3 regions of the Anoxybacillus sp. FSL W8-1294 genome follow, and region 2 is predicted to be linked to each of the others. Evidence: riboswitches for the same ligand, from Rfam matches in the RefSeq annotation. Region 2 holds a riboswitch; each other region holds the start of a gene.
What was found. Region 2 has a riboswitch for S-adenosylmethionine ahead of NSQ23_RS13610 (methionine ABC transporter ATP-binding protein). Riboswitches for the same ligand answer to the same signal wherever they lie in the genome.

Region 1 (9,892 bases), 530 kb from region 2:
GACAGCACTCGTTGTCGGCAATATGGTCGGGTCGGGCATTTTTATGCTTCCGCGCTCGCTTGCAGAAGCGGCAAGCCCTGCTGGCGTGTTGCTCGGTTGGCTGCTGACGGGGGCTGGGGTGTTAATGATTGCGATCATTTTTGGCAATTTAGCTATTCGTAAACCGGAATTAAACGGCGGACCGCAAATTTACGCGAAGGAACTGTTTCCGAAAGGTTCAAAAGCATCCATTTTATCCGGTTTTATGGCTTCTTGGGGCTATTGGATCGGCAACGTCGCTGGAAACGTTGCGATCATTACGACGTTTGCTAGTTATTTATCGACGTTCTTCCCTATTTTAACGAGCGGACATGTCGTCTTCTCTGTTGGCTCATTTACATTAAAACTTGGCAATCTGCTCACGTTTCTCGTCTGCACCGCACTTTTATGGATGATGCATGCGATCATTTTACAAGGAGCAGAAAGTGCCGGAAAGTTGAACTTTGTCGCAACGGCAACGAAAGTGCTTGGCTTTTTCTTATTCATTGTTATCGGATTGTTTGCGTTTGAAAAAAGCTATGTCCAACCGTTTGTTGCTCCGCGTTACGATGAAGCAGGTCATACGCTCGGATTGCTTTCGCAAATTAACAACGTCGCGTTAAGCACACTTTGGGCGTTTATCGGCATTGAATCAGCGATCGTTTTTGCTTCGCGTGCCCGAAAACAAAGCGATGTCAAACGCGCAACGATTGTCGGACTATTCATTGCTTTAGCCATTTATATTGGCATTAGCATACTCGTCATGGGTCTGTTAAAACAAGATGTGCTCATTCAATCTGAAAAACCGCTCGTCGATGCAATCGGTACGGTATTAGGTCCTATCGGATCGCAACTGCTTGCCGGACTCGGTTTAATTAGTTTAATCGGCTCAACGCTCGGCTGGATTTTTTTAAGTGCTGAAGTGCCGTATCAAGCAGCGAAACAAGGATTATTTATTCGCGCCTTTTTACAAGAAAACGAAAAAAGCATGCCGCGTTTTTCTTTAATCGTCTCAAATATGATCGCCCAGCTATTTATTTTTTCGACGATTTCGAACTCGATGGCAGCGGCATTTGATTTCGTCATTTATATTGCAACATTATCGTATCTCGTTCCGTATTTCATCGCCTCCGTCTTCCAATTGAAGCTCGTTTGGACGGGTGAAACATATGAAACGACGAAACAACGAATGACAGACGGCATCATCGCCCTTCTTGCGACCGTTTATTCCATTTGGCTCGTCAAAGCAGGAACGGCCGATATGAAAACATTTTTGTTCGGCGTCGCCTTGCTTGCAAGCAGCTTGTTGTTTTATCCGCTACTTCTTAAACAACAAAGCGAACATAAAACGAAACAAAAACAGTCGGCATAACAAAACCCCCGTCCATTTGGCGGGGTTTTTTCATTTTCTCCGTCTTTTTTTCATCTTTATGTTATAATATTCCTTGAATTTTGTTTTGTTGAGGGAGCATATATGGGGAGAGAGAGAATGAGACGATGGTTGTACATCTTGCTTGTTATGATCCCATGCCTTGTAGGAAGCGCGTGGATTGTGCTTTGGCAAGATGAACAACAGCAACAACAATTGCTCGAAGAAACGCTCTTGTTTGCGAATATACATAAAAACGATCTCGATCGCTTTCTTGCGGAGACAACGACAAAACTCGAGACGTTAGCGTTTATGGTTAGCAAACATATGGCGATGTTAAGCGAAAAAGACATAAACGACATGTTGCAACAAATAGAAAAACAAGACGTTCGTTTTCATCACATATCGTTTTTTTCTGAAAGTACAAGTTCAGCGATGCGATTGGCGAAAACGACAAAACAAACGGTCATTGACAGCGATCATACAACAACGATCGTCACACCGATTGTCGATGAAAAAACAAGTGATACAGTCGGTTTTTTTGTGGCGGAATTACGTATGGATTACATAAAAAAACGGATGAAAATCATTGACCAAGGCGCATCGTTTCGTTTATATGATGAGCGTGGAACGATGTTGTTGGCAACAAACGACATTCGCCCATCACAACAAACGGTGACGGTTCATTTAAATTATGCACCATGGATAATTGAAGCGAACGTGCCGCACGTAACGATGAAACAAAATGTGCAAACATCCCTTCCATACATCTTATTGCTGATCGTCGCCATCCATATTGTTTGGCTACTGATTCAATATTGGTTATTAAAACGGCAAACGATGCTTGAACGCATAGAGACCGAAGCACAAAAACTCGAACTTGTCGGCACACTCGCCGCAAGCACGGCGCATGAAATTCGCAACCCGCTCGCTGGCATTAAAGGATTTATTCAACTATTAAGTGAAAAACATAAAGATAACGAATCACAACTTTATTTTTCCGTCATTCAAAATGAAATTACACGCATTAACGATATTGTGAACGAATTTTTAATTCTCGGCAAACCGACGGCACAAAAGTTTGAAACGTGCGATTTGAACAATATCGTTTTAAGCATTCATCCAATTATTGAATCGCAAGCGCATTTGCATAACGTCGTGTATTCGTTGCAATGCGCTCGCGTACCTTTACCTATTCGCTGTTATAAAGACCATTTAAAACAAGTCGTGTTAAACTTAGCGAAAAACGCGATCGAAGCGATGACCGATGGCGGTGAGCTAACGATTTCGCTGACGAAACAAAATGACTGGGCGGTGCTGCAAGTGGCGGACAATGGATGCGGCATTCCAAACGACGTAAAAAACAAACTGTTTCAACCTTTTGTCACATCGAAGCAAATGGGAACAGGACTCGGGCTTGTCATATGTAAACGCATCGTTGACATGCATGAAGGAACGATCGACATTCATAGTATAGAAAATAAAGGAACGACGATTACCGTTCGCCTTCCTTTACAGTAGGAGGTGGAAACATGTTTGACATGCTTGTTGGCAGTACGTTATCTGCGCTAGCAACAGGTGCTGGCGCGATTCCTATTTTATTTTTATCGCGCTCCTTTACGCACCAATGGCGCGACATGTTGCTTGCTTTTACAGCTGGTGTTATGATGGCGGCATCGATGCTTGGCCTCATTCCTCAAGCGCTATCTTCAGGAACGTTTCTCTCGCTTGCGGTTGGACTATGCATCGGCGTATTGACGTTAACGCTTCTTGAAAAAATGGTGCCGCATATTGATTTAAAGCATACTGAAAGCAGCATAGCTGTTGATAAAAAATCGCTCCTTGTGCTCGCCGCCATTACGCTCCATAACATCCCGGAAGGACTATCAGTTGGCGTGAGCTACGCCTCTGGGGAAGGGGGCGAAATCGGCAACTTAATCGCCTTAGCGATCGGCTTTCAAAACGCTCCAGAAGGATTGCTCGTTGCGCTTTTTTTATTTAATCAACGCATTTCAAAAGGAAAAGCGTTTTTCATGGCGATGGGCACAGGGCTTATTGAACTCGTCGCTTCGATCGCTGGCTATTATTTAACGTCCGTCGTCGATTCGCTCGTTCCGTACGGTTTGGCGTTCGCAGCTGGCGCGATGTTGTTTATCATTTATAAAGAGTTGATCCCGGAAAGCCATGGCGACGGAAACGAACAATCGTCCACGTATGCCTTTATTATCGGATTGTTACTGATGGTCTTTTTAATCGAAACGTTTTAAAGGATGAGGATCATGTCGAAATATTATATGCTTCTTTTATTGACAAGCGCACTATGGGGAGGCAACTTTGTCGCAAGCAAACTGCTCGTGCCGCACGCCTCCCCCCTTTCATTAACGTTTATGCGCTGGACGATCGCAGTTCTTTTTTTATTTCCGATCGTATTAAAAAAAGAACGGTCCGTCCGCCTGCAAAAACGCGGCATTATCCCGCTTATTGCGATGGGCATGACAGGCGTCGTATTATTTAACGTTTTTATGTTTCAGGCGCTTCGCTACACATCGGCCGATCACGTCGGGCTCATCTCAACGTTAAATCCGATGGCGATTGCGCTTGTTGCTTACGTCGTATACCGTGAGAAACTGACGATGAGACAATGGTTAGCCATGACCGTCTCCCTTATCGGCGTCCTTTTATTTATGACGCACGGACAGCTTCATCGCGTGCTACACGTCAATATCGGCGATGTATGGATGATCGCTGCCGTCATCGTTTGGGGCATCTATTCCGCATGCGCAAAAGCGGTCATGAAATGGTATTCTCCGCTTGCGGCAACGTTTTGGTCAGGCGTCTTTGGCGTCGTTGGATTGTTGCCATTTGTATCTTCTTTTTCCGTTCATCACGTAAACGTCTCGTTTTTGCTTGCGCTCATCTATACGAGCGTCGGAGCGACAGTGCTTGCGATGTTTCTTTGGAACGTCGGCGTGAAACAAGTCGGTGCCACAACAGCAGGGATGTTTTTAAATTTTAATCCGCTTTTTACCGCATTGTTTGCATACATATTGCTTCATGAAACGTTAACGGTGGCACAATGGATCGGTTCGTTCATTACGATCACAGGCGTTGTGCTGTTTACAAAAAAATAGAAGGGGCGTTATTCCCCTTCTTTTTCTTCATATGGATGCGCCACCCATCCGGATGGATCAATAAACAAACGGACGGCAACGACTTGACGGTCGTCCATTAACGTAAAGAAATGCGGATTTCCTTCTGGTACGGAAATAACGTCGCCTGCCTCTAGTTCAACGTCAAAATAACCTGTTTGTTCATCGCCCTTAATGACGAAAATGCCATGACCAGCGACGATCGCCCGCACTTCATCTTCCGTATGTGTATGCACTTGTTCAAATTTTTTCAACAACTCTTCTAAATTTGGCGTTTGTTCACAAAGCGCCACGACGTCCCACGTTTTATAGCCTCTCCGCTTCGCTAAATCTTCAATTTCCGTCTGAAACGTCGCTAAAATATGCGCTTTTTCTTCGTCTGTTAATACAAACTTGTTTTGTAAATGAGCAGGAAGTTTGCTTGCATCCCACCGTTCATACAACACCCCTTGGTTGTTTAAAAACGCCGCAACGTTTTCTTTTCCTTCAATAACTTCCCCTGTGTTTCGCACTTTAATGACTGCCATACATATTTTCCCCCTTATCGTTTAATAAGCAATAATTTCACATGATATTGACATAAAAACTCGCACGCTTCTAAAAACTTTTTCGCCTCTAACACATCTTTTCCCCAAACGGTAATGCCGTGGTTGCGAATAAGCACCGCACCAGCATCTCCATGGACATGGTCGGCGAACGCTTTTGCTAACGTCGGAATATGGGCGAAATTCGGAATAATCGGAATGCGAAATTGCGCATCTTCCTCCCATAATCCGAACGCTTTAATGATTTCTTGATTCGAAAAGACGACTTCCCCTTCGTCACCGTACAGTTCTGAAACGATATTGTTGTCGACCGTATGCACGTGCAAAACGCAACCGGCGTTCGTTTTGTTGTAAATTTCAACGTGAAGAAGCGTCTCCGCCGACGGCTTTACATGCGTCGCTTCCGCCGGTCGTCCGTCAGCATCGACGAGTAAAAAATCTTCCGCCGTCTCTTTTCGCTTATCTTTTCCGCTTGCGGTGACAAGAAACGTAAGCGGCTCATCGCTCACTTTCAGCGACAAATTGCCGCTTGTCGCCATAAACCAGTCGCGCGCCGCTAGCTCTCGTTTGACTTCCGCTAGCTCTTCCCATTTCTCTTTCACACAATCACCTCGCTCTCTTTTAACACATGAATGACGTCATAAAACGTCGTAAACGGCGTATGCGGTAAGTTTAGCTCACGGCATTTTTCAAGTAAAAAGTCGCGCGCGATGACGTGATCGGCTCGTTTTGCTGCCGCTAAATCGGTAATGGAATCGCCGATGACGATCGTTTTTGCCCCTTTTGGCGCGAGTTTACGAAGAAGCGACGGCTTGCAGCAGCCGCATCCATTTTGGCAATATTCATCGCACGCATGCGGCCACGTAATGCGAATCGTATCGCCGCTAAAATCGGCGCTGTTACAAAAAATGCGCTCTTTTTCAACGAGCCCGTCAAGCAGCGGATAAACGAAAAAGTCGATGCCGCCGCTCACAATATAAAGCGGAATTTGTCGCTCGTTCGTAAACGCGACAAAGTCGGAAAATCCGTCGCGAATGCGCGCGGTGTCAATCAGAAATTGCACGATGTCTTCTTTCAGCGTCGTCGGCAACAACGAAAACATCCGACCGACCCCTTCCTGCACCGTACATGCCTGCGCCAATATATCGTCTTTGATCGCTTCCCACTCCGGCGGAGCAAACTGTTTCATTAAAGCAATAATATTATCGTTTAACGTAATCGTCCCATCAAAATCGCAAAAAATGACCGGCTTCATCATGCGCTCCCCCATAAGTCAAGCGCTTGTTTTAACGCTTCGTTTTCCGTCGCAGCCTCATGAAGCGAACGCCCAGAAAGCACCGCTTCCACCGCGGCGCGAAACGCTTGCCCGCCACCGACAGCGCCTTGCGGATGTCCGTGCACTCCACCGCCCGCGTTAATGACACAATCGATGCCAAAGTCGCGCATAAGAAGCGGCACAAGCCCCGGATGAATACCGGCAGATGGAACAGGGAATGCGCGTAAAAACAAATCTTCTTTCGTCAACTCCTCAGAAATGGCGAGCGCCTGTTGCTTTTCAAGCGCAACGCTTCCGTACGGCGATGGAAAGAGCGAAAAATCTGCCCCTGCCATGCGCAACAATTTCCCAAGTAAAAGCGCATAACTGACGCCATACACGTGCGACGAAGCGATCGCTCCGCTAAACGACGGATGCGCCATAATCGGCAAACGAATGTCGTCATCTTCACGAAGCGCTTGCAACACGTCAAGTCCGTATGTAAAGACGTTAAACAATAATACGTCCGCGCCAAGTTCTGCCGCGCGCCTTGCTTTGTCTTTTAGTTCAAACGTTTTTCCGGTTAAGTTCACCGCATATAACGTCCGATGCCCTGTTTGTTCGTACACGTCTTGTAACGCTTGTTTTCCTGCGACGATCCGTTTTTCAAAAGGGGTAAGGTCGTTATCAAACAAAATTTCATCATCTTTGACGAGATCGACGCCGCCAAGCGCTTGCAGTTTTAATTGTTCGGTGACGTATTGTAAATCACGCCCAATGACCGCTTTAAAAATGCTCATCACAAGCGGACGGTCAAAGACGCCAAGCTTTTCGCGAATGCCGTCCATGCCAAAGCGTGGACCGGGAAATGCCCGTTTTAATTCATCCGAAAACGTAAGATCAACGAGTTTAATCGTTCCGTCAAGCGACAACTTCCCAAACGTCGTCGTCAAAATCGCTGGAAAATCGGCGCTAAAATTGACGCTCGGATACGAAATGCGCACGAGCGCCCGTTTAAGCCGCTTCCCGAAATACGTATTGACGCGCTCGTCTTCGTCCAGCTGTTCGATACAGTCGACGATGCCTTTATGCTTTTTTAACTGCTCTTGTTCAAGCTGCGGCAAATCGGTCCACGAACCGACAGTGAGCCCAAGCGCGATTCCTTCCGCTTTTTTCGCCAAATCTTTGTCATCATGAATCAAATACGTTGCGGTAATCATACTCCCACTCCTTTACAAATAAAAAACCTCTTCATAAGAAGAGGTTCGATCAGTCGTCTCTTCTTATCTCTCAGCGATTGCTGCGAGAATTAGCACCGTGCTTAACAGCTGTTAAGTCGGTTGCCGGGCTTCATCGGGCTCGTCCCTCCGCCTACTCTTGATAAGAATTCGCAATGTATATAATTTTTTGAACAGTTCGTTTTTCGTAAATGTAATTCGAATTATGCCAGCACTTTCTCCATTTGTCAATCATTTTTTAAAAAAGTTGCAACCGTCCGATTCGTTCCGCTGCTTCTTTTAGCCGTTCTTCACTCGTCAATAGCCCTACGCGCACGTAGCCTTCCCCATGTTCCCCAAAACCGATGCCCGGTGCGACCGCCACATGCGCTTGATTAAGCAAAAGGTCAGCAAACGTCTCAGACGTATATCCTTTTGGCACCGGAAGCCAAGCGAAAAACGAACCTGCTGGCGCTTGCACGTCCCACCCGATTTCACGAAGCGCATGAATAAACGTATTGCGCCGCGATTCATACGTCGCCACAAGCTCGGCGACGCATTGTTGCGAATCAAGTAGTGCGACTGCTGCCGCTTCTTGAATCGCCCCGAACATGCTGACGTATAAATGGTCTTGTAATACGTTGATCGCTTCAATCATGCTTTCGTTACCGACCGCAAAACCGATGCGCCATCCTGCCATATTGTACGTTTTTGAGAACGTATAAATTTCAATGCCGACGTCTTTCGCCCCTTCGACTTGTAAAAAGCTTACTGGCTTTTTCCCATCAAAACCGATCGCCCCGTACGCAAAATCGTGCACGACACCAATCCCGTATTTTTGTGCGAACGAAACTGTTTCAGCAAAAAATGATTGTGTTGCCGTCGCGCCTGTCGGGTTGTTCGGATAGTTTAAAAACATAAGTTTCGCTTGTTTTACGACACGTTCGTCCAACTCCTCATAATTAGGCAAAAAATTGTTTTCCGCTCGCAGCGGCATCGTTTCCATGCGCGCTCGCGCGAGCACAACGCCCGACCAATAATCTGGGTATCCAGGATCAGGAACGAGCACAACATCGCCTGGGTTTAATAAACAAAGCGGCATTTCGACTAGCCCAGCTTTTCCGCCAAATAAAATGGCGACTTCTTTTTTCGGATCAATCGTTACCCCATATTCGCGCTTATAAAATGTCGCCACCGCCTCTTTTAAAAACGAATAGCCGCGAAATGGCGAATATTTATGATATGTCGGGTTGGCAGCCGCTTGCTGAAGCGCGGCAACAATATGCGGAGGCGTCGGCTGATCCGGGTTTCCTTGTCCTAAATTAATAACATCTCTTCCTTCAGCAATGACCGCATGTACTTTTTGGACGAGCGAAGCGAAGAATTGCTTCGGTAGTTGCTGTAACAAGTTCGATTGCGGAAATGTCGTCATTTTTCCCACCTACTTCACAAAAAGGTTGAAATTCTAGTCAAACATCATATATTGTAAAAATCAAAATGTAAAGAAAATTTTTTTGAGGTCAACAACCCAATGACTAAAGTCATGGGCTTGTAAGCCCCATGTTGACCAGACCAAGGCTTGAAACAGAGCCTACGTTATAGATGTCATGACACGTTCGGGTGCTTCTCCAGCCCGTTCCTCTGTCGTGCAAGATTAAACAAGCGTGGTGGGTAGCGCTAGTGTCTTGCACATAACAAGCATCTATAACATGGTCGAGGAGAATATGACCTGCGTAAGCAGAGGAAAGGGGAGGACCCTATGGTTTTTGTGTTAGACACAAATAAGTGTCCGCTTGCTCCTTGTCACGAAGCAGTTGCGAGAAAGCTGTTGAAACAAGGGAAGGCGGCGATTTACAAACGATTCCCATTTACCATTATCTTGAAAAAATCAGTGGACGAATCAGAAAATGAAACAACATATCGGCTAAAAATCGACTATGGAAGTAGACATACAGGATTAGCGATTTTGCGAGGACAAGAAGTGGTATGGTTAGGGCAACTTGACCATCGCACAGACATCAAGGAAAGAATAGATAAAAGGCGTGCTTTTCGTCGAGCAAGACGAAATCGAAAAACAAGATACAGAAAACCACGCTTTCTGAACCGCAAGCGAAAGGAGGGGTGGTTGCCGTCATCACTAGAGAGTCGTGTGCAAAATATCCAAACATGGGTTAGCCGTCTAAAAAAGTTATGCCCCATTGGGTATATATCATACGAAAATGCCAAATTCGACACGCAACTCATGCGAAATCCTGAAATCAGTGGCATTGAGTATCAGCAAGGCACGCTTCAAGGATACGAAGTAAGAGAATACTTGCTTGAAAAGTTTGGACGAAAGT
Region 2 (9,892 bases):
GTTCCGCTTGCGCAAGAGCTTGTAAGCGAACGTTTAAAAGCCAGTCCGGTTCTCCACGCCCTTCAGAAAAAGAGCGCACATACTGTTGGTCGAATGGTAGTTTCGTCTCAATCATCACAAATCCTCCTAACGCTTACGCTTCTTGCTCGACGACTTCATCTTCAATGCCTAGCTCTTTTTTAATCCAATCGTATCCTTCAGCCTCAAGACGTTGTGCTAACTCTGGACCACCAGATTTCACGATGCGTCCTTGCATCATAACATGCACGTAATCTGGCGTAATGTAGTTTAATAAACGCTGATAGTGCGTAATGATTAAACAGCCGAAGTCGTTGCTGCGCATTTCATTGACGCCTTTTGCAACAACTTTTAATGCATCAATGTCAAGACCTGAGTCAATTTCATCTAAAATTGCAATTTTCGGTTGTAACATCATTAATTGTAAAATTTCGTTTCTCTTTTTCTCTCCGCCTGAAAATCCTTCGTTTAAATAACGATGCGCCATATCTGGATTCATTTCTAAAAACGCCATTTTTTCGTCTAATTGACGAATGAATTTCATTAATGAAATTTCATTTCCTTCTCCACGACGTGCGTTAATCGCTGAGCGAAGGAAATCAGCATTCGTTACACCGCTAATTTCGCTCGGATATTGCATCGCTAAAAAGAGACCGGCACGAGCGCGCTCATCTACTTCCATTTCTAATACATCTTGACCATCTAATGTAATGCTTCCTTTTGTTACTTCATATTTTGGATGGCCCATAATCGCCGCCGATAATGTCGATTTTCCCGTTCCATTCGGTCCCATGATCGCATGGAACTCGCCGCTTTTAATTTCAAGGTTAACCCCTTTTAAAATTTCTTTTCCGTCAATTGCAACGTGAAGATCTTTAATTGTTAATGTTGCCATAAAAAAATACCTCCAGTTTCGCTTATGTTCATAAAAAACGTAATTCTCATTTTATTCTCATTACAATTTTATAACAGATGAAAATTATTAGCAACCTTATTGCAAGCATTTTGATACTTTTTTGTTTCTAAAGTTTGTTTACTTTATCACGTATGTAAAAAAGGATAGGGAATTCCTATCCTTTTAATGCATGCGAGTAAACGCGTTAAACGCTCGTCCAACATGAGGCATTTGTTGTGTAAACGGTGCCTAACCCTTGCTTATATTCGTGTAAACATTGTTCCATCGACATATGCACGCCTCCTTCCTTTTTATCATGCGTCGTTTTCGAGAAAATATAAAAGGACGCCCGAATGGACATCCTTATTTTGCCGCTGGAATGACCGCGCCGTTATACTTTTGTAAAATGAAGTCTTGAATTTCTTTTGATTGCAACACTTCAACGAGCGTTTGAATTTCTTTACGTTTTTCGTCACCTTTACGAACCGCAATAATGTTCACGTATGGGTTGTTTTCTGGCGATTCAACCGCAATCGGATCTTTTGCTGGGTCTAAACCAGCATCTAGTGCATAGTTTGCGTTAATTAATACCGCGTCTCCTTCGTTGTTTTTATATACTTGCGGAAGCAATCCCGCTTCGATATCTGCTTCAAACACTAAATTTTTCGGATTTTCAACGATATCATCAACGGTTGCTTTCGTCTTATCGACACCATCTTTTAACTTAATTAACCCTTTTTCTTCAAGCATCGATAAAATACGACCGTGATCAGCAACAGAGTTACTCATAATGATTTTCGCACCGTTTGGTAGCTCTTCAAGGCTTTTGTATTTTTTTGAATATACGCCAATCGGCTCAATATGAATACCGCCTGCATTCACAAAGTCATAGCCATGCTCTTTCATTTGAGATTCTAAATAAGGAATGTGTTGGAAATAGTTTGCATCTAACTCTTTATCCGCTAATGCTTTGTTTGGTAACACGTAATCTTGGAACGTCACAATTTCTAGTTCAATTCCTTTTTCTTTTAAAATCGGTTTTGCTTTTTCTAAAATTTCGGCATGTGGCACGTTTGATGCCCCAACGACAAGCTTATTCGTTTTTTCTTCGGCACTTTCGCTTTTTCCGCAAGCAGCGAGCGCTAATACAACAACTGCAGCAACAAGTAAAGAGATCCATTTTTTCATTTGTTTTTTCCTCCTTTTATCGTTTATCTATTTTAGAAGTGACAAAGTCACCAATAAACTGAATGATAAAGACGATGATTAAAATGAGCACTGTCGCAACAAACGTCACATCGTTATTGTTGCGTTGAAATCCTTCTAAATACGCTAAGTTTCCAAGCCCCCCAGCACCGACAACTCCTGCCATCGCTGTATAACCAACGAGCGCGATCGTTGTAACTGTAATACCAGATACAAGTGCTGGCAACGCTTCAGGGAGAAGCACTTTCCAAATAATTGTTGCTGTCGTTGCCCCCATCGCTTTTGCCGCTTCAATGACACCTTTATCAATTTCACGAAGCGCAATTTCAACCATGCGTGCATAAAACGGGGCGGCCCCGATAATGAGTGCCGGTAGCGCAGCATCCGCTCCAAGAATTGTACCAACGACAAGTTTCGTAAATGGAATAAGCAAAATAATTAAAATAATAAACGGTATAGAACGAAAAATGTTGACGAACGATGCGATCACACCGTTAATAAAACGATTTTCCCATATGTTTCCCTTAGACGTTAAAAAGAGTAACAATCCGAGTAAAATACCAAGCACAAACGTTGCGACAACGGAGACGGCGGTCATATACAACGTTTCCATTGTTGCCGCCCATATTTTATCCCAAACGACGTTCGGAAATAGCTCATTGAACATTCGCCAACACCTCCACTCCAACTTCTTGCTGGCGAATAAAAGCGAGTGCTCGCTCGATTTCTTCATCGGCACCGTCTAAATGAACGAACAACACCCCGTATGAACCGTGATGCGTTTGCGAAATTTTCCCTTGCAAAATGTTCACGTTTAAATCAAATTGTCGAATGATGTGCGTGATGAGCGGTTGCTCAGCTGCTTCGCCAACAAATGTAAGCTGTACAACTTTTCCATTTGGATATCGCTCAAGAAGATGCAACATCGCTTCTTTCGTTTCTTCCGGCTCAGTTACTTGTTGAACAAAACGCTTCGTAATCGGCTGCTCCGGCTTACGAAACACGTGAAGCACTTCACCCATTTCAACGATTTTTCCGTTTTCCATGACCGCTACACGATCACAAATTTTACGAATAACGTGCATTTCATGAGTGATTAATACGATCGTTAAACCGAGACGTTTATTAATGTCGACGAGCAAATCTAAGATGGAATCTGTCGTTTGTGGGTCGAGCGCTGACGTCGCCTCGTCGCACAACAACACTTTCGGATTGTTTGCTAACGCGCGCGCAATGCCGACACGTTGTTTTTGCCCGCCGCTTAGTTGTGACGGATATGCATTTTCTCGTCCTTCTAGCCCAACGAGCTGAATGAGTTCATCGACACGCTTCATCCGTTCTTCTTTCGGCACGCCAGCAATTTCTAACGGAAAAGCAATATTTTCGCGCACGGTTCGCGACCAAAGCAAATTAAAATGTTGAAAAATCATACCGATTTGTTGGCGCGCTTGTCGCAATTGTTTTCCACTAATTTTTCCGATGTCCTTGCCATCGACGATGACTTCGCCGCTCGTTGGCTTTTCTAATCCGTTCAATAACCGAATGAGCGAGCTTTTCCCTGCGCCGCTATAGCCGATAATACCAAAAATTTCTCCTTGTTCGATATGCAAATTCACATGATCGACTGCCGTTACATTCCCACTTGCTGCTTTATACACTTTTGTTACATTCGATAATGTGATCACGTTGCTGTCACCTTCCTTCCATGAAAAAAGCCTTTCTGCTCAAGAGAACAGAAAGGCGCGAATCGTCCATTCTGTCTCTTATCTCTCAAAGCAAACGCTTTGTGTGAATTGGCACCATTTCAGCAGCGCTGACGGTTGCCGGGTTTCATCGGGCACATCCCTCCACCTCTCTTGATAAGAGCGCTTTTAAACGCTTTATTCAGTTAACGTTTTAATATGTTTGAGGATCATTTTAAATTACAAAGGTGAGTATATCATCGAAAGAAGGACGGTGTCAATAAAAATTTTATAACATTTTTTGCGTATATGCACAAGGCATGCTACACCCGTGAATACAGCGAGCGCACACCTGTTGCGGACTCAATCGCTTGTTCTAAGTCTTCAATTAAATCATCGACATTTTCAATACCAACAGATAAACGAATCATATCTTCCGTTACGCCGGATGCTTGTAAATCTTCTTCACTTAACTGTTGATGCGTTGTACTTGCAGGATGAATAATTAAACTTTTTGCATCGCCGACGTTTGCCACATGTGACCAAAGCTTAACGTTGTTAATTAACGTAGCCCCTGCTTCACGGCCACCTTGAATGCCGAAGACAACGACTGCTCCTGCCCCTTTTGGCATATATTTTTTCGCTAGCTCTTTTGCTGGATGGTCGTCGTGTTCCGGATACAACACCCAATTAACTGCTGGATGGTTGTCCAAATACTCGACGATTTTTCTCGTATTGGCAATATGTTCTTTCATGCGGACGTGTAACGTTTCCAGTCCTAAATTAAACTGAAACGCGTTGAACGGGCTAATCGCCGGTCCTAAGTCACGTAACAACTGCACGCGTGCTTTCACGATATACGCCGCCGCACCGATGTCTGCGTATACGAGATTATGGTAACTTGGATCTGGCGTCGTAAACGCTGGAAACTTCGGCGAATGCCAATCAAATTTTCCACCATCGACAATGATACCACCTAACGTCGTTCCGTTACCAAGCAACCATTTCGTTGCCGAATGAACGACGATATCTGCCCCATGCTCGATTGGCCTACAAAGGTACGGAGTTGCAAACGTGTTGTCAATAATCAACGGAATACCTGCTTCATGCGCAATTTCCGCAACCGCCTCAATGTCTAACACATGCAGGCTTGGGTTGCCAATTGTTTCGGCAAAAATGGCTTTCGTTTTCGGCGTAATGGCAGCGCGGAAATTTTCTGGATCGGTCGGATCGACAAAATGTGTCGTGATGCCGTATTTCGGCAACGTATTCGCAAACAAATTGTACGTTCCTCCATATAACGTCGAAGCAGAAACGATGTCATCCCCGGCTTGAGCGACGTTTAATATCGCCATCGTAATAGCAGCCATGCCGCTCGCGGCCGCTAAAGCACCAATACCGCCTTCAAGTTGAGCGACACGCTCTTCAAACACCGTTACCGTCGGATTATGAATGCGTGTATAAATGTATCCAGCTTCTTTTAGCGCAAATAAATTGGCCGCATGTTCTGTGTTATCAAACAAGTATGCATTCGACTGATAAATAGGCACCGCACGTGCTTTCGTTACTGGATCCGTTTGCAATCCGCCATGAACAGCAATCGTTTCAAATTTCATCGTTTCTCCCCCATACGCAATAATTTGTGAATATTTTGAATTTTAACATGACAAAATGCGTTCGTCAACGAACAACATCATACGGCTTGGCAAGAAAAAAGATCGACTCTAACAATAAAATGTGACGAAACGATGCTGTGACGGACAATTCGTTTAATCGCAGTTGTTGCTGTAGTTTTAAAGACCCTTGCAATAGCGACATAATTGCCTGTGCCGAACCACGAATCGTAATGACTCGCTCGCCATCTACCTCTTCTACGCGACGAATCCCTTCTTTCGATATGCATAATAATACTTCTCGACTCTCCCATTGTAGTTGAATATATAAACAGTCATTCGGCAAAATCGGCGCTAACATGTTCATTCAATCGCCCCCGTCCCATATTTCTCATATCCATTGTTTCCATATAAATGCGAGTAGTTCCTGCTATAAACGCTCGACAAATGTCTCGTTTCCTCGTCAATTTCCCAAGAAATATGTCGAAAGCTGGCTTTATTCAGCCAGCTTTCGCAACGTTTCGTATAAATATGGAACAGAATGAAAAGCATATATTTTTTGTACAAGTTTATCATGTTGAAAAATAAGTAAACACGGAACGCTTTCGATGCACCACTCAACCGCTTTGTCCGGCACGTAGTTTAAATCTTGACGTTCAAATGTAACAGATGGCAATAACTGCTCAAGTACATCAACCATTCGACTTGCCACTTGACATGTGCCGCATAACGGCGTGTACATATAAACGACTTTCACAACAACCACACAACTTTCTACAAATATTGGGCATGTACATCAATGTTTGCACTTAATAACACGACCGCAATATGATGCTTCGGAGCTGCTGCGACTTCACGATACATTTTATCAATATATAAGTGCTCAGCATGCGGAAACTCTCGACGGAGTTGACGACGTAATTTCTCCCCCGCTTCATCGGAATCGACTAAAATGTACACTTCTTTATCGTACAAAGCATCGATTAATTCATCAAGTTTGGCGGTGCCAAGCGTTCCGTTTGTACATATAATTTCAACTGGCTCACTAATGATGCTTTCGACTTTTCGTTTATCTGAGCGCCCTTCGACAATAATCACTTTTTCTACCTCAACAATCGCCATCGTCATCACCTTGTACATTCATTTATGTATATTATATTCGTGATCGTACACTTTTTCTCCTTTTATTCAATACAAAAGGACAGCGATGGCGCTGTCCTTAACACCAACCACCTTCTATGTCACAATCGACATATTTCATATTTGGATGTTCAGTAACTGTTACGCTTTTCAAAATACGCCTGTTTTGTTGTTGGTATCCATGCTTTAACTTTAACTTATTCGTTTCTTGAACAAATCCTCCAACACATTCGTTGTCATAAAACAGCTCAAAGTTGCCGTTTTCATTAAATTTCCCAACAACATCTTTTGTAATATCGATTGTTTTTTGTTTTAACAAAAAAGACACCCCAGTGTCATAGGGTGCCCTGTGATGTGTGTTTTACTCTTGATTAATCATTTGTTCGTATTGTTCTGCCGTTAATAGGTTGTCCACTTCACTTAAATCGCTTGGCTCAATGACGATCATCCACGCTTTATCATATGGTGATTCGTTTACATACTCTGGGTTGTCGTTTAACTCTTCGTTCACAGCTACGACTTTTCCGCTAATTGGGGCATATAATTCAGACACAGTTTTCACTGACTCCACGCTACCAAATGGCTCATTTGCTGTCAGTTGCGCCCCCACTTCTGGCAATTCAACGAATACGATATCGCCGAGTTCTGACTGGGCAAAGTCCGTAATCCCAATGCGAACTGTATTTCCTTCGACACGCACCCATTCATGTTCTTGTGAATAACGTAGCTCTTTTGGAATGCTCATCGTTTTCCCTCCAACATATCATCTTCTTTTTCATCATACACGATTTTCAACATGATTTCACGATAATTTAAACATTTCGTGATATTTTTGTTCGTCAAATCCGACAATAACTTGCTCGCCATTTGTGATGATTGGACGCTTGATTAACATCCCGTCTGATGACAACAATTGCAGCATGTCTTCTTCTGTCATCGTTTTTAATTTGTCTTTTAATCCAAGTTCACGATACTTCATGCCGCTCGTATTAAAAAATTTCTTTAAATCAAGCCCACTTTTTTCATATAACGTCCGCAACTGCTCTTTTGACGGAGGCTGCTCAACAATATGTATCGCTTGCACAGAAATGTTGTTGTCATCTAGCCATTTTTTTGCTTTGCGACATGTGCCGCACTTTGGATACCAATAAAATGTTACCATCTTCTCACGAAACTCACGCAAGGAAGCCCCTGCCTTTAGGCACGGGGAGGAATTGCGCCTTGTGCAAGTTCCGCTTCCTCCTTTCTGTAAGTATATCCATCAAATCGCTGAATGACTTGAATATATTTATAGCTGATTCCTTGTGCGATACGTTTACCGTCTTTTCCTTTGATGTCGAAATTTCCAGTCTTCCTGCATGCCACTTCACCAAACCACACGCCTTTGTATTTTCCTCTTGGAACAATAGCCTTAACCATGTCTCCTGTTTGGAAGCCAAAGAAGAACTTTTGTCTTGCAAGATAACCCCTTGGGAAGCCATATCTATCTAGGTTTGTGCGTGAACGACTGCCACGCCCTTTTGCATTGATGAATAACACTTCTTTTGTTTTGAAGTACAAGTGGTTTGGTGTGCTTTCTCCAACGCAACAGGCATCAAAATAGTGTGTTTTCGGCAAACCTAAACGAATACGATTCATTTTTGTTCGTGCACCTGTTCCGCACTCAACATCTAATCTTGCCTGCTTTAATACTTCGTACACTTTCCATCTTGTTGCGTTAATGATACTTGTGTCTTTTAATGATTCTTTGACTTGTTTTTGAATGTGTGGACAGCCGAACTCTTCTGCTGTTTGGTTTCCTTTTCTTTGGTTGCAATCTCGACATGCAAGGCAAAGGTTATCTATTCGATCTGTCCCGCCTCTCGATTTTGGAATAATATGCTCCACTTCAAGTGGAACGTTTTCTTTTCCGCAATAACAACACTTTCGTCCAAACTTTTCAAGCAAGTATTCTCTTACTTCGTATCCTTGAAGCGTGCCTTGCTGATACTCAATGCCACTGATTTCAGGATTTCGCATGAGTTGCGTGTCGAATTTGGCATTTTCGTATGATATATGTCCAATGGGGCATAACTTTTTTAGACGGCTAACCCATGTTTGGATATTTTGCACACGACTCTCTAGTGATGGAGGCAACCATCCCTCCTTTCGCTTTCGGTTCAGAAAGCGTGGTTTTCTGTATCTTGTTTTTCGATTTCGTCTTGCTCGACGAAAAGCACGCCTTTTATCTATTCTTTCCTTGATGTCTGTGCGATGGTCAAGTTGCCCTAACCATACCACTTCTTGTCCTCGCAAAATCGCTAATCCTGTATGTCTACTTCCATAGTCGATTTTTAGCCGATATGTTGTTTCATTTTCTGATTCGTCCACTGATTTTTTCAAGATAATGGTAAATGGGAATCGTTTGTAAATCACCGCCTTCCCTTGTTTCAACAGCTTTCTCGCAACTGCTTCGTGACAAGGAGCAAGCGGACACTTATTTGTGTCTAACACAAAAACCATAGGGTCCTCCCCTTTCCTCTGCTTACGCAGGTCATATTCTCCTCGACCATGTTATAGATGCTTGTTATGTGCAAGACACTAGCGCCACCCACCACGCTTGTTTAATCTTGCACGACAGGGGGTAGGGCTGGAGAAGCACCCCACCGTGTCATGACATCTATAACGTAGGCTCTGTTTCAAGCCTTGGTCTGGTCAACATGGGGCTTACAAGCCCACGATTTTAGTCGTTGGGTTGTTGACCTCATCTATACACAATATAACAAACAGAAAGTACCAGACGATGCGTCTGGTACTTCCATTATTACACAACATATCGTTCAGCTTCAATTAGTGCTTGCGCTGCCTCACGTTTTTTCGCAATGATGTTGATTGGCGTATGACGTGTTAATTTACGCAATGCTGATAGCATCATACGCAACATGTCACCTTGTTCGACAGCGACGATCGTTTCTTTTGCATGTGCTTCAATTTCGTTAAATGCTTCCTGGCAGAAAATTTGTGTATACAATACTTTTTGTTTGTTTTTCTCAACGCCAGATTGGGCAATCGCTTTTTCCGTGCGTAAAAGCGCAGATTCCATCGCATATACGTTGCTAACGATGTCTGCAATATTCACAAGCACTTCTTGCTCTTTTTCAAGTTTCGGACCGAACTTTTGCGCCGCCAGTCCCGCGACCATTAAAGCGATTTTTTTCGCATTACGAACAAGATATTTTTCTTGTTCAAGCACGCCATCGCCAACTTCTTCCGGCATAAGCATCATTAATTCTTCTTGTAATTGTTGCGCTTTTTGTAAAAGCGGCAATTCACCTTTCATCGCCTTTCTTAAATACATT
Region 3 (9,892 bases), 290 kb from region 2:
ACGACATGAAACCCGTTATTGCTTAAAATAATGTCGACTAAATTTTTACCGATGTCATGTACATCTCCTTTGACGGTTGCAAGCAGCACTTTTCCTTTCACGCTCGTTTCGTTTTTCTCCATATACGGCTCTAAAAAGGCGACCGCGGCTTTCATCACTTCCGCACTTTGCAACACTTCGGCGACGATGAGTTGGTTGTCGTTAAATAAACGACCGACTTCGTCCATTCCGTTCATCAACGGACCGTTAATAATGTCAAGTGGGCTGTACGTTTGTAATGCGAGCGTTAAATCTTCAATGAGCCCGTCTTTCGTTCCTTCAACGACATATGCGGCGAGCCGTTCTTCTAACGTCATATGGACGTTTGCTTGTTTCGGCTGTTTCGTTTTATCGCGATAAAATTGAATAAACGCGTTTAACGTTTCATCGTTTGTGTCAAATAACAACGCCTCGGCTAAACGTACTTCTTCTTCAGGAATGGAAGCGAATCGCTCTAATTTTTCGGTATTGACGATCGCATAGTCGAGACCAGCTTGTGTGCAATGGTATAAAAAGACGGAGTTTAACACTTCGCGCCCGACAGGTGGCAAACCGAATGAGACGTTGCTAATGCCGAGCATCGTTAAACAGTTCGGCAAATGTTGTTTAATGAGGCGAATGCCTTCAATGGTTTCTTTCGCTGCACCAATGTATTGTTCATCTCCTGTGCCGATCGGAAAAACGAGCGGATCGAAAATGATGTCGTGCGGTGAGACACCGTATTTGTTGACGAGTAAATCGTATGAACGAAGGGCGATATCAAGTTTTCGTTTCGCTTCGATCGCCATGCCTTGTTCGTCAATCGTGCCGACGACGACCGCTGCTCCGTATTGATGAAGAAGCGGAACAATTTTTTCAAATCGTTCTTCGCCGTCTTCTAAGTTAATCGAGTTAATAATTGCTTTTCCTTGTGAATACGATAAAGCGCAGGCAATGACGTCTTCGTCTGTCGAGTCGATGACGAGCGGCACTTTCACTTTTTTCACGACTTGTTGAATAAATTGTTCCATATCTTCTTTTTCATCGCGGTCAGGGTCGGCTAAACAAATGTCGATGACGTGCGCCCCGTTTTTCACTTGAGCGCGAGCAATTTCTGCCGCTTCTTCATATTTTCCTTCCGCAATGAGCCGTTTAAACTTGCGCGAACCGATGACGTTTGTTCGTTCTCCGACAAAAAGCGGGCGCATCGTCTCATCGTAAACGAGCGCATCAATGCCAGAGACGGCATGCATCGGAAACTGTTTCGGAATGACGCGCGGTGGCACGTCGCGAACGGCTTCAGCGATGGCGCGAATATGTTCAGGCGTCGTACCGCAACAGCCGCCGACGATATTTAACCATCCTTTCTCGGCAAATTGGCGAATTTTTTTCGCGAGCATGTCTGGCGTTTCGTGATAATGTCCTTCTTCGTCCGGAAGACCGGCGTTTGGATAACAGCTGACGGCTGTATTGGCGAGGGAGGCGAGCGTGCGCAAATGATCGGTCATAAATTCTGGACCGGTTGCACAGTTTAAGCCGACGGCAAATGGTTTCATATGTTGAATCGAAATAAAAAACGATTCGATCGTCTGTCCGGCAAGCGTCGTTCCCATCGGTTCAATCGTTCCAGAAATCATAAGCGGCACTTGTTTTCCGACCGCTTTAAACGCTTCGGTTATGCCTAGAAAAGCGGCTTTGACGTTTAACGTATCTTGGCACGTTTCTAATAAAAGAAGATCGACGCCGCCAAGTAATAGTCCACGCGCTTGTTGTTCGTATGCGGCGACAAGTTCAGAAAACGTCGTTCCGCCTGTAACAGATAACGTTTTCGTCGTCGGTCCCATCGAACCAGCAACGAAGCGTGGCCAATCGCTCGTTGAATATTGCTCCGCGATTCGCTTAGCGAGCTTTGCCGCTTCGATATTTAACTCAAGGGCGATATGTCCGAGATTGTATTCATCTAATACGATGTTCGTTGCGCCAAACGTATTCGTTTCGACGATGTCCGCGCCCGCTTCAAAATAAGCTTCATGAATGTGGGCAATGACTTCTGGGGCGGTGATCGTCAAATATTCATTGCATCCCTCGTACGCTTCACCGCCAAAGTCATCCGCTGTTAAGTTGGCGGCTTGAATCATCGTTCCCATTGCCCCGTCAATAATTAAAATTTTCTTTTCAAGCTGTTCGAGTAAACTAGCCATGGTAAACCGTCCTTTCTTTTTTGAGCCGCTCTTTTTCGTGCGTGTAGCGAACGAGTTCGACCGTCATATCGTAACGTAAAAACGGTGTAATTAAATAAATACCTTGGAATAAATCGAATGCTGCGTCGATAAGCGATTTGGCGATTGCCAATCCTTCTTTTGTTGCTTGAATCGGGTCATTGGCGCAAGCGGCCATGCGAGCGCGAATGTCATCAGACAATGTAATGCCCGGTACTTCATGGTGTAAAAAGTCGGCGTTTCTAGCGCTTGTAAGCGGCATAATGCCGATGTAAATTGGCGTCGCCAAATGTTTTGTCGCCTCGTATACGTCTTCGATTTGTTTTTCACTATATAGCGGCTGCGTTAAAAAATATTGCGCTCCGCATTCAATTTTTTTCTCTAGTCGTTTCACCGCTTTATCTAAATGGCGTACGTTCGGATTAAAGGCCGCAGCGATGGAAAAGTTCGTTTTTTGTCCGAGCGGTTTTCCAGAATACGAAAGCCCTTCGTTAAATTGACGAATTAACGAAATGAGGTCAAATGACGATAAATCGTAGACGGATGTCGCCCCTGGAAAGTCGCCGACTTTTGATGGATCGCCGGTTAAAGCGAGCACATCGGTCATGCCGAGCGTATGAAGCCCCATTAAGTGCGACTGTAAGCCGATTAAATTGCGGTCGCGGCATGTAATGTGAATAAGCGGGCGCATGTTCAGTTGTTGTTTGACGATCGTTCCGACAGCGACGTTGCTAATGCGTGGTGTTGCTAGCGAATTGTCAGCAAGCGTTAGCGCATCAATATGTGCTTCTTTCAACGCTTTGGCGCCTTCTAAAAATGTTGTTAAGCCGAGCTTTTTTGGTGGATCGAGCTCGACGATGATCGAACGGCGCGTGCGGGCGATGTCGGCTAAGGAAGGTTCTTTCGCCCGTTCCGCTTCTTGCACGACGATTGTATGCCGTTGTTTCACTTTTTTTTCATATACAGGTGTGCGGTCGGACAGGGCGCGAGCGATAGCGGAAATATGTTTCGGCGTCGTTCCACAACATCCGCCGATGAGTCGAACTCCTTGATCGCGAAAGGCGCGCGCTGTTTCTTCAAAATATTGTTCGCTCGTTTCATAAACGAACCGTCCGTCGCGATATTGCGGCAAGCTTGCGTTTGGGTACACCGATAAAAAGGCGCGCGTCGGAATCGGCACTTCTTCAAGCGAGCGCAACATATGATACGGACCGAGATGGCAGTTTAAGCCAACGACATCGGCGCCAAGCTGTTCGAGTTGACACAGCGCATCTGCAAGCGGCATGCCATGTTGTAAGACGCCAATGTCGTGCAAGGTGACGTGGGCGATGATCGGCAACGTCGTTTCTTGGCGAGCGATGGAAAGAACGGTTTGCAGTTCTTCAAAATCGTAATACGTCTCAAGCAGCAGGCCATCGACGCCTTCGTTTAACAAGACGTACAGTTGCTCGCGAAACGTTCGTTTCACTTCTTCGAGCGAAATGGTGCTTTTATTTGTGCTGCGGAGTCCCCCAATTGTGCCGAGCACATAGGCGCGTCCTTTTGCGGCTTGCTTGGCAAGTTGGACAGCCGCTTTATTGATTTCTTTCACATCGTCTTGCAAGCCGTAGCGAGCAAGTTTTACATAGTTGGCGCCATATGTGTTCGTTTGGATCACTTCAGCTCCTGCTTCGATATACGCTTCGTGAATATGAACGATTTCTTCAGGCTTTGTCACATTTAATTCTTCAAAACAGCGATCGATGCCGTGCGCATATAATAACGTCCCCATCGCTCCATCGGCGATGACGATGCGTTCTTTTAAATCATCTAGCAATCCCACGTCCATTCCTCCGTTTCTTTTTCAAATAAAAAAGTCTCCTCCATAAGAAGAAGACGTTGCACGCTCCTTCTTATCTTCCAAGCGAATCGCTTGTCTGGACTTAGCACCTTGACGATCGTCAGGTTGCTGAAGGTTCATCGGGCCAGTCCCTCCCCTTCTCTCGATAAGATGATGTGTATGAAGTTACTCATAAATGTAACTGATTTTTTAGAAATATTCAACTATTTTATTTGAGAAAAGAAAAAAGAAGGCGCATAGCCTTCTTAACGGTAGTTGACGAATTGGACGTCGATCGGTAAATCTGCTTCGCGAATCGCGGCGATGACTTTTTGCAAATCGTCTTTACTTTTGCCGCTGACGCGAATTTGGTCTTCTTGAATTTGACTTTTCACTTTTAAACCTGTATTTTTAATGATTGTGTTAATTTTTTTCGCGTTGTCTTTGTCGATGCCTTGAACGAGTTTCGCACGCTGGCGCACCGTTCCGCCAGACGCAGCTTCCACTTTTCCGTATTGAATGTTTTTTGTAGGGACGCCACGTTTAATAAGTTTGCCGATGAGCACATCTTTCAGTTGTTCTAGTTTGAACTCGTCGTCGGAAATAAGAATAAGCTCGTCTTTTTCAAGCGAAATGTCGCTTTTGCTCCCTTTAAAGTCATAGCGATTTTGAATTTCTTTTAACGCGATGTTGATGGCGTTCGTGACTTCCGACAAATCGACTTTTGACACGATATCAAATGAACTTTCTTTTGACATATGGATCACCTCGGCATAAATTCGTTGTGTTTCCATTATAGTCGATCGTTGGCATATGAACAACTTTACAAAATTTTTATATTAAAAAGTAAACAAACTGTCGAATGTTGTCGATATAATAAATGAAGTGAGATTTAATCGAATAGTAAGGAGATGAGGAAATTTTATGAAAAAAATCATTTCACTCATGATGGCATTTGTTTTGTTGCTTGCCGCTGGGTGTTCGCAAACGAGCTCATTTCAGCCGAAAGAGCGTGTAAAAATTGGCATTATGTTATCAGACGTTGGACTTGGCGATCAATCATTTAGCGATTCGGCGTTTAAAGGATTGATGAAAGCGCGTGATGAACTTGGCGTCTTTTTTGACTATCGCGAATTAAAAGAAACCGGAACGTATGAAAAAGGGCTAACGGAACTTGTTGAAGCTGGGAACGATCTTGTCATCGGACTTGGGTTTATGGTGCAACAAGATTTAGAAAAAGTCGCGAAAAAATATCCGAAACAACAATTTATATTGATTGATGCGGTGTCTGATTTACCAAACATCACTTCGATTACGTTTAAAGAAGATGAAGGAAGCTTTTTAGCGGGCGTCGTCGCTGGCATGTTGACGAAAACGAACAACGTTGGCTTTGTTGGCGGAGCGGATGTACCTTTAATTCGTAAATTTGCAAACGGCTTTATTCAAGGGGTAAAAGCGGTGAAGCCAGAAGCGAAGGTACAAGAAGTGTATGCCGGCAATTTCGGTGATGATAAACTTGGGGCACAAATCGCGAAACAAATGATCGGAAACGGTGCCGACGTGTTGTACGCAGCAGCAGGGTTTACAGGTGTTGGCGTGTTGCGCGAAGCGGAGATGAATAAAAAATATGCGATCGGTGTCGATAGCGACCAATATTTTTATGCGGAAAAAGCGGTTGTGACATCGATGTTAAAAAATGTCGATGTGGCGCTATATACGGTCATTCAACAATATGTCGAAAAGAAAGAAGTGCCTAAAGGGACGGTCGAACTCGGCTTAAAAGAAAACGGTGTTGATTTAGCACCGATTCGCGTTGTGACATTCACTCCAGAACAACAAGCAACGCTTGAAAAATGGAAAGAAAAAGCGACGAACGGCATCGCACAATAAAGGAGGGATACGATGTCCATTAAACAGCGATTGTTATTTCATTCATTAGCCACGCCAATTATTGCAGGCGCCATTATTGTGTTTATTATTATGAATATGCTGTCGATTCAATCGTCCAATCAAGATTTTGTGCCACTCATGATGAAGACGCAACATTTACAAGCAGAATTGAAGGCGACGAAGCAAAGTTTAAGCAACTATGCGTATAGCCCGACAGAAGGAAATAAACAAGAAGTGCTTGTTCATTTAGCGGAATCGGAAAAGCTACTTCAAGCGTTAAATAAAGGATTAACTCAACCGTATTTCCGTTCTGCACTTGAACAGGCGAATAAAAAATTTGCGGCGCTTGATGCGGAATCGAAAGCGGCACTTGATGCGCGAAATGTAGCGGAAATTCGCCGCCAATCGATGCGGGCAGAAGGAGTATTAAACGACATATACGTCGTGAACACGTATGTCGCTGAATATTATACGTATATGCAACAAACGTTACAAAAGCAAATTTCAGGCGTTATTACCATTTCGCTCGTTGCGATTGTCATCGTGTTATTGTTTGCTGGATTTAGCGGATTCCGTCTAACGCAAAAAATTACGACGCCGCTCAAAAAAATTGCTGAAAACGCGAAGCAAATCGCAAGCGGCAATTTGCGCATCGAGCCTGTGAAATATAACGGGAAAGATGAGCTTGCTGATTTAAATGCAGCATTTACAACGATGGCTGATCAACTAAACGGTTTGCTTCAGTCGGTTGATACAGTAAGTAAGCAAGTCGAGACGTTTGCGAAAGATATTGATGATGAAACGAAAATGTTGACGGAAATTAATAGCCAAGTTGCCGTATCAACGAACGAATTGTCGGCAGGGGCACAAAGTATTTCGGAAGACTTGCAAAGCGCGGTGCAACTCATTGAGCGAATGGAACAAATGGTGCAACAAAATGTCACACGCACCGAACAAACAGCTCGATATAGCGATGAGGCGGTGGAAGCGATCACGCATGGTCAAGCTGCGCTAGCCGAACAAAAATCGTTTATTGATGAAAATGCGAAAGCGACCGCTTCGATTGAACAATCAACGAAGCAGTTTGCAGCGTATGCAAGCAAAATTGAAGATATGGCTAAAGCTGTATCGGACATTGCTACGCAGACGAACTTGCTTGCGTTAAATGCCGCGATTGAAGCGGCGCGTGCAGGGGAGGCAGGGAAAGGATTTGCAGTCGTCGCGGAAGAAGTGCGCAAACTGGCAGAAGAATCATCGAAAGCGACGAACCAAATTTTTGAGATGGTTCAGCTTATTCAGTCAGGGCTAACGAACATCACTGAAGCGGTTCGCCGCGGCGTTCATATCGCTGATGCGCAAACAAAAGCGATTGAGATGACAACCGATGCGTTTGCACAAATTGAAAGTAAAGTACAACATATTACAACAGACATGCAAGCGCTTGTGATCGGTATGGACGAATCGAAAGAGCTTGGTAAAAACGTCTTGCAAAACGTCGAAAGCATTAGTGCCGTTGTCGAACAGTCCGCAGCAGGTAGCGAAGAAATTGCTGCGTCAATGGTTGAGCAATTAGAAGCGTTCAAAAAAATGAGCGAAAAAGTGACGACGTTGCGCCAACTAACAGACGACTTACAAAAAATGATGGCGAAGTTTCAAATGAAGTAAAAAAGATGCTCCGCGCGAGCATCTTTTTTGTTTACAAATGATTCGTTTCTTTTGAGTAGGCGCGCTTGCCAGCTTGGCGATTTTTCTCGCGCTCCATATTTTTTTCGTGTCGTTTCGCGTTATTGTCTTTTGCTTTTTTGTCGTTGTCGCTTGTCATCGCTTCGTCACCCCTTTAAAGGGTAGTGTAATCAATGCCCAAGCTGTTTATTCAAGAAAAAGAGGGCGATCGTTCCCGGTCCGGCATGTGCTCCGATGACGCCGCCGATTTCAGAAATGAAAAATTGTTTGCAGCCGAACGTTTCTTCAATCATCGCTTTTAGTTCGAGCGCCGTTTGTTCGTCATCGCCATGGCTAATGCCGATGAGCTGGTTTTGCACGTCTGCTCCGCGCTCTCGCATGATCTCAACCATGCGCTTTAGTACTTTCTTCCGCCCGCGCACTTTTTCAATCGGAATCAACTTTCCATCTTCGACATGAAGAAGTGGTTTAATGTTTAGTACCCCGCCGACAAATGCTGCTGTTTTGCTGACGCGACCGCCGCGCGCTAAATATTGTAGGTCATCAACGGTAAAAATATGTTCCATATGGCGACAATACGTTTCAATGGTCGTCACGACATCTTCATATGCGATACCGCTTTCTGCAAGCTCAACGGCTTTTTTTACGACAAGCCCAAGACCGAGCGATGCGCATTTCGAGTCGATAACCGTTAGCTTTGCATCAGGGTATCGTTCAAGCACATCATTTTTTATCATGACCGCTGTTTGATATGTACCGGATAAAGCAGAGGAAAAGGCGATATAAATGGCAGGAATGTTTTCTTTGGCGAGCGTCGTAAATAGCTCTTCCATTTGCGCTGGTTTTGCTTGCGATGTTTTCGGTACGTCGCCTGCGCGCATGGCATCGTATACTTGCTTTGGCTGGATCGTCAGTTGATCATCGTAGTCTTTGTCATTTATATGAACAGCTAACGGTAAAAAAGCAATTTGTTTTTCTTGTATAAAAGAAAGTGGCAAATCGCACCCGCTATCCGCTATAATTTTAATATTCATTTCAATCACCCCTATGTATGTACTTATTTTAAGTGTAGCGATTATTATGAAAAAAAACAATTTTTATCGCTTTGTAGGAGGATGTTCTGTGGACGTAAAAAAACTGTTTGTCGTCGTCATTGGCGGATTATTAAACGCCATCGGCATGAATTTATTTTTAATTCCAGCGAACGTATATACGAGTGGGTTTGCTGGAGCGGCGCAGCTTATTTCCAAAGTCGTAGGCGACTACACACCTTATGCGCTTTCGACAGGTTTGTTGCTTTTTTTATTCAACATTCCGGTCGCTATTTTAGGATGGAAGAAAGTGGGTAAATCTTTTACGTTTTATAGCTTTTTAAGCGTTGTGTTTATGTCGCTATTTCTTGAAATCATTCCTGTTCGTCCGCTTTCTGAAGACATTTTATTGAACGCCGTTTTCGGCGGAGTGATTGCAGCAGTCGGAACGGGCTGGACGTTAAAATGGGGGGCGTCAACAGGCGGATTAGATATTATTGCGCTCGTATTGTCTCGCGTCAATGATCGTTCGGTCGGCACGTACATTTTTGCGTTAAACTCGATTATTATTTTAACCGCTGGATATGTGTACGGATGGGAAAAAGCGTTATATACGCTCGTGACGTTATATGTGACGACGCGCGTCATCGATGCGATTCATACGCGCCATCAAAAATTAACTGCGCTCATTATTACGACAAAAGGGGAAGAGATGAAGCAAGCGATCAAGTCACAAATGATTCGTGGCATTACCGTCATTCCGGCGAAAGGAGCATTTTTAAACGAAGATAAAGATATGCTTATGATCGTTATTACACGTTATGAGTTGTTTGATTTAAAACGAATTATTAAAGAAGTCGATCCAAAGGCGTTTACAAATATTATGCAAACGACAGAAGTTGTCGGGTTTTTCCGAAAAGATTAAAGCTGCGCGTGACGCGCAGCTTTTTACAATGTATCGAGCTCATCTTGCAAATCGTGCAACTGTCTTCGTTCCGCATCGTTCGCATTCGCAAAAGCGGATGAGAGCGCATTTTTCGCTACAGCGATGGCGCGTTCTGTTTTTTCCTCTTTTGCTTTAGCGGCCGCTTCTTTTGCTTGTTGAAATAACGGATTACCCATATTAAAATCCCCCGAGATTCGTAGGTATTGTCAAAAGTTTTAAAGACATACCCTAAGTTTTTATTGATTTTATGCGGTTTTCGACAAAAAAAGCTTGCCACCCCTGCTGT

Region 1: it holds a riboswitch for S-adenosylmethionine, as region 2 does, so the genes downstream of both, mtnW (2,3-diketo-5-methylthiopentyl-1-phosphate enolase) here and NSQ23_RS13610 (methionine ABC transporter ATP-binding protein) in region 2, are expected to answer to the same signal.
Region 3: it holds a riboswitch for S-adenosylmethionine, as region 2 does, so the genes downstream of both, NSQ23_RS11820 (bifunctional homocysteine S-methyltransferase/methylenetetrahydrofolate reductase) here and NSQ23_RS13610 (methionine ABC transporter ATP-binding protein) in region 2, are expected to answer to the same signal.

Annotation. Positions count from the first base shown of each region.
Region 1 covers NZ_CP150179.1:1,966,875-1,976,766, forward strand. The annotation lists gene NSQ23_RS10475 (amino acid permease) at 1-1,390, shown strand, start outside; gene NSQ23_RS10480 (ATP-binding protein) at 1,493-2,908, shown strand; gene NSQ23_RS10485 (ZIP family metal transporter) at 2,920-3,654, shown strand; gene NSQ23_RS10490 (DMT family transporter) at 3,667-4,518, shown strand; gene NSQ23_RS10495 (cupin domain-containing protein) at 4,527-5,063, opposite strand; gene NSQ23_RS10500 (methylthioribulose 1-phosphate dehydratase) at 5,078-5,683, opposite strand; gene NSQ23_RS10505 (2-hydroxy-3-keto-5-methylthiopentenyl-1-phosphate phosphatase) at 5,680-6,339, opposite strand; gene mtnW (2,3-diketo-5-methylthiopentyl-1-phosphate enolase) at 6,336-7,556, opposite strand; SAM riboswitch class I at 7,617-7,723, opposite strand; gene NSQ23_RS10515 (pyridoxal phosphate-dependent aminotransferase) at 7,813-8,985, opposite strand; gene iscB (RNA-guided endonuclease IscB) at 9,313-9,892, shown strand, end outside.
Region 2 covers NZ_CP150179.1:2,497,147-2,507,038, forward strand. The annotation lists gene sufD (Fe-S cluster assembly protein SufD) at 1-118, opposite strand, end outside; gene sufC (Fe-S cluster assembly ATPase SufC) at 134-913, opposite strand; gene NSQ23_RS13600 (MetQ/NlpA family ABC transporter substrate-binding protein) at 1,277-2,101, opposite strand; gene NSQ23_RS13605 (methionine ABC transporter permease) at 2,118-2,786, opposite strand; gene NSQ23_RS13610 (methionine ABC transporter ATP-binding protein) at 2,776-3,804, opposite strand; SAM riboswitch class I at 3,880-3,985, opposite strand; gene NSQ23_RS13615 (O-acetylhomoserine aminocarboxypropyltransferase/cysteine synthase family protein) at 4,125-5,417, opposite strand; gene NSQ23_RS13620 (hypothetical protein) at 5,482-5,781, opposite strand; gene NSQ23_RS13625 (thioredoxin family protein) at 5,911-6,180, opposite strand; gene NSQ23_RS13630 (toprim domain-containing protein) at 6,189-6,536, opposite strand; gene NSQ23_RS13635 (YusG family protein) at 6,634-6,882, opposite strand; gene gcvH (glycine cleavage system protein GcvH) at 6,916-7,299, opposite strand; gene NSQ23_RS13645 (arsenate reductase family protein) at 7,357-7,716, opposite strand; gene iscB (RNA-guided endonuclease IscB) at 7,752-9,056, opposite strand; gene NSQ23_RS13655 (acyl-CoA dehydrogenase family protein) at 9,358-9,892, opposite strand, start outside.
Region 3 covers NZ_CP150179.1:2,204,782-2,214,673, reverse strand. The annotation lists gene metH (methionine synthase) at 1-2,219, opposite strand, end outside; gene NSQ23_RS11820 (bifunctional homocysteine S-methyltransferase/methylenetetrahydrofolate reductase) at 2,212-4,059, opposite strand; SAM riboswitch class I at 4,127-4,229, opposite strand; gene NSQ23_RS11815 (YajQ family cyclic di-GMP-binding protein) at 4,323-4,814, opposite strand; gene NSQ23_RS11810 (BMP family ABC transporter substrate-binding protein) at 4,981-5,946, shown strand; gene NSQ23_RS11805 (methyl-accepting chemotaxis protein) at 5,959-7,611, shown strand; gene NSQ23_RS11800 (DUF3941 domain-containing protein) at 7,643-7,768, opposite strand; gene NSQ23_RS11795 (DegV family protein) at 7,800-8,663, opposite strand; gene NSQ23_RS11790 (YitT family protein) at 8,752-9,585, shown strand; gene NSQ23_RS11785 (DUF3813 domain-containing protein) at 9,609-9,782, opposite strand.